DNA from 2 places in the Paenibacillus sp. Soil724D2 genome. Region 2 is predicted to be linked to the other one. Evidence: riboswitches for the same ligand, from Rfam matches in the RefSeq annotation. Region 2 holds a riboswitch; the other holds the start of a gene.

Region 1 (4,489 bases), on a different contig from region 2:
CTTTAAGTCATGCGGACTGTGTGTACCGGAGGTCGGGATTTTCATTTCATAGGATAGTGTACCCTCTGCATGCCCTCGTCCATAATCTTTATCTGTCACGACCTGAATAGGAGCATTAAAATTCAGTTTTTCTACACTGTATTTGCTGGAATTTTGCTGAATAAGCGAGGTTCCCACACAGCATATCGCGATAATAACAAGAGTGTGAGAGAGAAGCAGCCAGGTCTTTTGCTTTTTTTTCAAAACCTGTTTCTCCGCCTTTTTCAATCGACTAGAGTTCTGTTTGTGCGCTTTCGCGGCCAATACATAGCCAATAATCGATAAAACAAAAATAGCCAATCCTATGTAAAGCAAAATAGCCATAAAATCAGGTCCGTGCTGCATGGTTGAATGATCCATTATAAATGATCTCCTTTTAGAATAAATTTTTAATTACCAACACTACATATTGTAGTTTCACTATTAGCTAGAAGTCAATTTCTGCGTAATGATCTTGCTCTTTATCATTCCAAATAGAGGATTATTCAACCCTTTGTTGAATTATGTAATAAAATGTCATTTCATGTAGAATAAAAGGAGAGAAGTTCCAGTGTCAGAACAACGATTAGAACTACACAGAAGAAATGGATTAATGGTCAAATTGTTATGGGGATGCTTGGTGCTTGGAATTGCGGCAGCCTATCAATCGCCGAAATTGATCATGACTTTGCTCTCTTACGGAGCACCGATTGCACTTTTATGTACCATTTTAACTTGGAAAAAAATCTGGGTACCTTACACGATGTATGTCATTGCTGTTGGTTTTAACATCATTTCTTACTTTTTTATGGCCCATGACCCCGCACTGTCCAGTATTCTAATCTTGTTTCTCGGTTTGACCCTCGTTTCTTTGTATATGAACTTCCGACCGCTTTTGCTTAATGCCGTGATTGGACTTATCAATTTGAACTATTTTTGCTCCACATTACCCGGGGATTTCGGCCTAGTAACCATTAATGCTTTCTACTTGTTGACCATTTTAACCTTGGTAGGGCAAGGCCAAATTGGAACTAGAATGCTTGCTAATGTAGTGAAGAGCGTGAAAGAGTCTGAGGTGTCTCGTATAAAGTCAGAAGAAATTCTGACAGGCGTCCGTACAACAACAGAAGTGCTTGGAACATCCAGCAATACGCTTCAGGATAATGCGTCGGTTACGGGCAGAATTACCGAAGAAGTCGTGGCTGCTTTTCAAGAAATCTCGATTGGTATTGAGTCGCAAGCAACCAGCATCACGGATATTACAACCGCTATTCAGGAAGTAAATGAGACGGTTGAGAGGACCTCTTCCGCTTCGAACACGATGAGCAGCAGATCCCGAGATACGGCGCGGATGACGAATGAAGGCAAGAATCAGATGGAAGATTTGTCACTCAAAATCAATGATATTACGGTTATCGTGACCGAAACGTCAGAAATTATGAATGCAGTCAATGAAGAAAATGTGAAAATCGGAAATATCGTTACAACGATTGCCGACATAGCGAATCAAACGAATCTCTTGTCGTTAAATGCTTCCATCGAGGCTGCCCGCGCAGGCGAGCATGGCAAAGGCTTCTCCGTTGTTGCGAACGAAATTCGTAAGCTGGCGCAGAATGCGCACGTCGCTTCCACAGACATCTCGGAAATTCTAGGCTCTATTCAAGATAAAGTAGAGACAGCTGTAGAGAAGGTTGCCGTCGGCATTACCGCCGTAGAGTCTGGTAAGAAATCAGCGGAGAGCGTCGATCAGCTGTTCGAAGTCATCAACAGCAATACGGCTGAAGTCATGGAACAAGCGGAGAACCTGCAGCGCATGAATGCTCAATTGCTAACATCGTCACAAAGAGTCGCTGAGGAAATGACGTCCGTTGCGGCGATTACTGAGCAATCCGCAGCTTCCGTGCAAGAAGTGCTTGCTAGTGCTGAAGTGCAGCAAAGGCGTGTTGAAGATATCGTAGACAGTATTCGCCAGCTGAACGGATTGACGCATGATCTGCAGCATTTGATTGAGAAATAGAGCGAATGTCCCAAAAAAAGGATTGCCAAAAAGTTGGGAATCCGCTACAGTTAAGCCAAATGAATAGCAACACGGGTGCTTGATGAAGTCAGGCTGAGATAGTGGCCCTATGCCACTGACCGTTAATCTGATCTGGGTAATGCCAGCGTAGAGAATGAAGTGCCTTTCCGCACTAATTTTATGCCTGCCGCTACCCGGTGGGCTTTTTTTTCGTGTTCGCCTATCCATTTTACATATCTATATGAAAAGGAGTCGAACAAACAGATGGCACAAAAAGAAACAGCAGCAAAGGGTTTGAAATTGACTGATATCTTGATCACTATAGTGATCGCAGCGGTGTTTGGTGTGATTTATCGCGTATGGGGGCCAATGTACGATATTTTGAAACCATTCGGTCTTCACGCAGAGCAGTTGAGCTATGGCATGTGGTTTATGGCTGCGACCTTCGCATTTCTGGTTATTCGCAAACCCGGCGTTGCGTTATTGGCTGAGGTAGCGGCGGCGACGATAGAGGCGCTTTTTGGCGGCTCATGGGGTGTCTCGACACTTGTCTATGGGTTGCTGCAAGGGCTTGGTGCTGAACTCGTTTTTGCTCTTTTCCTTTACCGCCGTGCAAATGTGGGCGTGACAATCCTAGCGTCCTTCGCATCCGCAGCTTTATCCTTACTCGTGGATAATTACTATGGCTATATTGATCAACTCACATTCTGGAACTACTGTCTGTTTATTGGACTTCGTCTCTTGGGCAGCGCTTTGATCGCCGGCGTATTCGCATACTACTTAGCGGGTGCACTGGCCCGTACCGGTGTGCTCAGCCTAGTTCGTCCTGTTTCGAAGAAAGATTACGACGCATTGGGGTAACGTGATGAGCGAAGGAATGAGCGTGACGAATCTAAGGTTAAAATATCCCGGAGAAGACGCCCCCCTGTTATTTCAGGGGGTTTCCTTTTCGATAGAACCTGGAGAGAAGGTCCTGCTTCTGGGGCCGAGCGGCTGCGGCAAATCAACCCTGCTTCAAGTGTTAAGCGGTATTGTGCCCGACATTGTAGAGATTCCGCTGAAGGCAGATGGCATTCACACTCCAAGCCGCTCAGGCTATGTCTTTCAAGATCCGGAGACACAGTTCTGCATGCCGTATGTAGATGAGGAAATTGCTTTCGTCTTGGAAAATTTACAAGTCCCTCGTGAGGAGATGCCTGCTCGTATCGCGTATTATCTGGAGTTGGTGGGGCTTGAACTAGAAGACACCCATACTTTGGTTGGGAATCTGTCGCAAGGGATGAAACAGCGGCTGGCTATTGCGAGTGTGCTCGCCCTAGAGCCGGAAGTGCTGTTCCTAGACGAGCCTACGGCGCTTCTAGATGAAGAAGGCACTGAGCAGGTATGGGAAACGATTCGAAGGATTAGTGCTGAGAAGACACTGGTTATCGTGGAGCATAAAATAAGCGGCATCCTAGGATTCATCAACCGCTTGATCGTTATGTCACCAGATGGAGGACTGCTAGCAGATGGCACGCCTCAAGAGGTGTTCGAAGCTTATAAACAGCAAATGATTGACTATGGGATCTGGTACCCTGGTGTTTGGGACGATAAGGAGATGGAGTTAAAAACAACCTCCATCATTCAGACTTCGGCGCCGGTCATGACCTTTCGCGATTTTGTAGGGTTACGCGGAGGGCAGATCAAGACCTCTGTGGATAACTTGAACGTCTATCCTGGCGACTGGATTACCGTTGTCGGTGCCAATGGCGCAGGCAAAAGCTCGCTGCTGTTAGCGATCATGCGGCTCATCCCAACCCGCGGCAGCTGCTGGATCGAGGGGGTTAAGGGCAGTAAAGTCGAGCAGCTTGCGGAGCAAGTCGGCTTTGTGTTCCAGAACCCCGAATTCCAATTCGTCACGAATTCGGTGGAGGAAGAACTGGCCTACTCCTTGCTGGAGACGGATCAGGGGCGGGATGTGCAGTGGGCGGCTATAGAGCTGCTGCTTAGGGAATACGACCTGCTCGCGCTGCGCAAGAGGCATCCGTTCCAGCTGTCGATGGGCCAGAAGAGGCGCTTAAGCGTGGCGTCCGCGATGGTACGCGGCCCCCGCATTCTGCTGCTGGATGAGCCCACCTTCGGGCTTGATGCCCGTGGTACCCTCCGCATCTTGCAGCAGCTGGAGCAGCTGCGGGCGAGCGGAACTGTGATTGTGATGGTCACGCACGATCTGGAGATTGTGAAACGCTGCGCCACTCGCGTTTGGCAGGTTGAAGATGGGCATGTGAAGGAGTTGCCGGCTGGGAAGCTGCCGGCCTCCGCTGCACATGCTGCAGAAGGAGCTGCGATGCTATGCAACTAACATTCGCGTATCGTGAAACCTGGCTGCACCGGGTGAATCCGGGTGTGAAGCTGATCCTGTCCATCCTTCTGTTTATTGTTGTCGTGTTCACGCATAATTTGAATGCGATGATG
Region 2 (4,489 bases):
GCGGTAGTTCTAATTTATAAAAGATTTGCCGTTTGCTGGCGCCGATCATCTGCATATAGTTATACATACTGCGATCCGTTTGCATGAAACCGTCCAAGGTAGACATCGTTACAGGAAAAAAGCAAACAAGTGAGATTAATAGAATTTTAGGTAAAATGCCAAAACCAAATAAAATGATAAGCAGCGGTCCCAGTGCAATGGTCGGGACATTTTGAGATAAAATAAGGAGCGGGTAAAAACCAGCCTTTAGCGCAGGCACTCGATGTAAGCAGCTAGCGACAATCACGCCGCCTGTTACACCAGCACTAAACCCAATCAACATTAAACGCAGTGTAGCGAATGTGTGCATCCATACCCTGGGCATATCCGTAGTGCCGTCTTTCCATATTTTGAGCGGACTAGGCAGCAGCCAGCTTGCTGTACCTCCCCAAGTCACGGCAAGCTGCCATAAAAGCAGCAGAAGGATGACCACAACAATCGGTGGCCACCCCGCTTTGAACCAGCGATGCTGTTTCATTATCTGTATTTCTCCGTCAATTTGTCCATAGAAGCACCTGACGGATTGAAGTAAATTTTCACCTGCGAAATTACGTTAGGGCTGCCCATCTCAATCATCGCGGCATTCATGTCTTGAATGATCGCCAGAAGTTGGTCGAGCTCCCCTTCCATTGTCGTTTCCAGCGGAGATACGAAATATTTCACGCCAGACTTGGCTATCACTTCAATAGCACGGTCTACATAGGGGATGACATCTTCATTGTTTTTCGTTTTCGGAATGATTTGAATACTGACAAGTGCATTAGCCACTATAAGTGCCTCCTCCAACAAATCGTGTTATTTTGAGCTTTCCGGTAAGAATTTGTTCGTGAATGCAGCATCTGCATCGATATTTTTCTCGAGCAGCTTGTGATCAAGCATCCAGGTCGCATAATTTTCCCATACGGATTTTTTTTGTTCGCCCCAACGAGCGGCATCATCTTGATAACGCGGGCTAAGCCATTTTTGACTGGCAAGCACAAGTTTTTTATCTAAATCAGGAACCGCTTTGATCAAAATATTAGCAGCGTCCTCAGGCTTGCTGATCGCAAATTGATACCCTTTCGATGCAGCAGCCATGAAGGCTTTCACGAGCTCAGGCTTCTCTTTGATCATTTTCTCATTCGTCGCAAGAACCGGTGTATAGTAATCCAGTTTATCCGAATATTTGTTCAAATAAATCATGTTCAGCGGCTCACCGCGCAGCTCGGCATCTACACCTGTCCAAGCGTAGTAAATCCATGCGAAATCAATATCCCGCTTAACGGCAGTGAAATAATCGGCATCACCGATGTTCACGATCTTCACTTTGCTTGGATCTGCTTTTTCGGATTGCATAAGCGAGTCGATCATCGCACTTTCTGACGGTGCACCCCAACCGCCATACGTTTTCCCCTCGAAATCCTTAGGCGACTTGATGTTCTTCGCTACCGGCGATGCAAAACCGGATGTGTTATGCTGAATCACCGCAGCAATGGAAACTAACGGTACACCTTGAATTCGTCCTTGTGTAATACTTTCTTGATAACTGACACCGAATTCCGCAGCGCCTGAAGCAATCATCGCATCGGCTCCGCCTTCACCAGGAGCAATAATTTCTACATTCAGTCCCTCTTTTTCAAAAAAGCCTTGATCCTTAGCGACGTATAACCCCGTATGGTTCGTATTTGGCGTCCAGTCTAGAACGACCTTCACGTTCGTTAACGGCTTGGCCGTTTGTTTTGCCGGCTGTTCTGCCATCTTATTACCGCAACCTGCCAAGGCGACTGTTAAGCTCACTAGCATAAGTGGTGCAATTTTCTTCCATTTCATTCTTTGTTTCCCCTCTCCACATCTCTTTTTAACCACAAGAAAAAGCCCCCGTTATCCGGGAGCGCCATGTGTAGAAAATGATAAACCCATTCGAAACAGATCGAATGAACGTGCATTTATGTGAGTTCTCTACGCTGGCATTACCCAGATCAGATTAACGGTGAGTGACAATGACGGTCACAATCTCAGCCTGACTTCTCAAGCTCCCGTGGGTTCTTATTGGTTTGTTTATACCATACCTCATGTTCGTACTTATTGCAAACAGAAATGATAACTACATTCCTGCTGCATCCAGCAAATTGGGCTTATGTTATACGCTTTTGATGCTTGTTGATAACTCTCATTAACTTCTTCAGCAGACCCGACGGCCATAACTTCAAATTTGTTTGTAACGTTGGTCAAAGGCTTTGTACATATAGGCAGCCATCCGTGGTTACTGTTGTTGTATTTTCTGCAACATTTTCCACTCACAAACGCTATTTATTAAGTGTAAGTTGTAGTTTGTACAACACTTCTTTTTACCCCTTTGGAGAAATGACCTGTAGGGGTCCAAACTGTTGCACTTTATGCAACATCGTATCGCAATAGCGCTTTTATAGGCTGCAATTGTTGCATTTCCTACAACATCATCCATCGAGAGTTCGTCCAGCCCTTCACCAACCTTTAAAAACAAGAAAAAACCACCGTTTACCTTATGAATCCCCCCCTAAATTTTTCATCGGTTTAACCCAGGGGTTTTTCCAATGTTTATTCTAAGGGGCGCTCTTCAAAGGAACAGTGGCCTTAATTAATATGTCTAGTTTCTCGCAAGAGTCAATTGCCATGTGACGCCGAAACGATCACCAACCCAACCAAACTTTTCACTAAATGGGTAGGCCGCTAATGGCATGAACACCTTGCCGTCTTGCGCTAACTTCTCATACACGCGATCAATTTCCTCTTCACTGTCACATGTAACGTACAAAGAAATCGCAGGTGTAAAAGTGAAATCGTGCTTTACATAGCTATCTATGCACATAAAAACCTGTCCATGAAGTGAAAACGTGGCGTGCACAACACTTCCCTCCGCGCCTGCTTCGCCTGCTCCATAGCGTTTTATGGTCAATATCTCGGAATGGTCAAATAAAGAAGTATAGAAATTCATGGCTTCCTCAGCTTGACCGGTAAACATTAAAAACGTAGTAATTTTTTGATTTGATTTTTCCAAATACACACAGCTCCTTACGGTCAACTAAGTAACCATTCTTTCATCTGTGATCCCATTCGTTTCGCATCCTGATAGCCAAGCTCGTGCAACGCTTCTAGTTTCTTTGGATCCTTTTCCATACGGCCTACTACTACTTTCGACGAAGGTCGTATAATGATCGCACTTCCATCTGCTTCCATTCGTTCAATGGTTTCTAAGGTTCCATTATAGATTTCACTTCGATTGACAAGTACATTTACAAGGCCGTTATAAGCCGGGTAGAAACTTTTAGCTAGCCACCGCTGCTTAAAGGGACTCTTGCGATACCCCTGTTCTTTGGTCAACACGATAACATGCTTTTTGTTCCCATCAGCAAGAGACTTCTTCACAGGAATCGGATCTACTAAGCCGCCGTCAAACAAGGTCCGACCTTCATAATGAATCGGAGTGGCTACAAATGGCAATGAACTTGATGCTTGAACAATCGGCAAGGTTTGCTGCATAAGCTGATGTTTCGTGTAATAAATAGGTTCGCCCGTATGCGCATCGGTTGTACCGATCGCGAACTGCTGTGACGAGTTATAGAAGGTATCGTAATCAAACGGTACCAGCTTATTCGGCAACTCTTTAAATATAAAATCCATCCCAAATATGCTCTTATGACGGAATAAATTGCGATAGCTTAAATATCGGTGATCTCTAATATAACCGATCGTTACTTTTTTATTACGCCCGGGTTGTTTGGAAATATACGAAACTGCGTTACATGCACCTGCGGATACACCAACCACATAAGGAAAATATAAATCCTCTTCCATAAAGTATTCCAAGACTCCTGCGGTGTATACGCCACGCATACCTCCGCCTTCCAGTACGAGTCCAATTCCTTCCATGGTCACACCTTCTTTCTCTTTCTCTCTGTCTCTAGCCCCTTTCTAGCATACAGGAAATGTCAATTAAAAGAAATGCTCCTCCATCTCCGTAAAAGAGACAAAGAAGCAGATTTCATGCCACTTTATTAGATGGATTCAGGAATTACCCCAGATAATCCACGTTTTTGGCGAATTTTACGGATGATGATGTTAACGCTGCTCCTTGTAGAACTCTTTGATTACCAGGAACTCATCCAAATGCTTAATAAAGAGATCTACGATCACAGGATCGAAATGCCGACCGCGTTCCGTTTTAAGCAAATCCATTACACGATCAAGTTCCCAAGCTTTCTTATAAACACGATCACTGCATAAAGCATCAAATACATCAGCTAATGCGGTTATACGACCATAGAGGTGTATCTCGTCGCCTCGAAGTCCTTGGGGATACCCTGTTCCATCAAAACGCTCATGATGCTGCTGTGCGATGATAGCAGCGGCATTTAAGACTTGCTTGTTCGAATGCTTGAGCATTTCGTACCCCAGATTCGAATGAGTTTTCATAACATCGAATTCTTCACTT

What was found. A riboswitch is a leader RNA that binds a small molecule or an ion and turns the genes downstream of it on or off. The one in region 2 is predicted to bind thiamine pyrophosphate.
Region 1: linked by a shared signal. The riboswitch ahead of ASG85_RS11390 (ECF transporter S component) and the one ahead of ASG85_RS15640 (ABC transporter substrate-binding protein) in region 2 are both predicted to bind thiamine pyrophosphate.

The regions. Positions count from the first base shown of each region.
Region 1 is NZ_LMRY01000009.1:122,677-127,165, reverse strand. Features, by position in the region: gene ASG85_RS11400 (DUF3105 domain-containing protein) at 1-399, opposite strand, end outside; gene ASG85_RS11395 (methyl-accepting chemotaxis protein) at 590-2,035, shown strand; TPP riboswitch at 2,097-2,205, shown strand; gene ASG85_RS11390 (ECF transporter S component) at 2,300-2,896, shown strand; gene ASG85_RS11385 (ABC transporter ATP-binding protein) at 2,901-4,376, shown strand; gene ASG85_RS11380 (energy-coupling factor transporter transmembrane component T family protein) at 4,367-4,489, shown strand, end outside.
Region 2 is NZ_LMRY01000014.1:55,321-59,809, forward strand. Features, by position in the region: gene ASG85_RS15630 (ABC transporter permease) at 1-517, opposite strand, end outside; gene ASG85_RS15635 (MTH1187 family thiamine-binding protein) at 517-807, opposite strand; gene ASG85_RS15640 (ABC transporter substrate-binding protein) at 835-1,848, opposite strand; TPP riboswitch at 1,958-2,068, opposite strand; gene ASG85_RS15650 (VOC family protein) at 2,645-3,055, opposite strand; gene ASG85_RS15655 (patatin family protein) at 3,076-3,927, opposite strand; gene ASG85_RS15660 (DUF3369 domain-containing protein) at 4,117-4,489, opposite strand, start outside.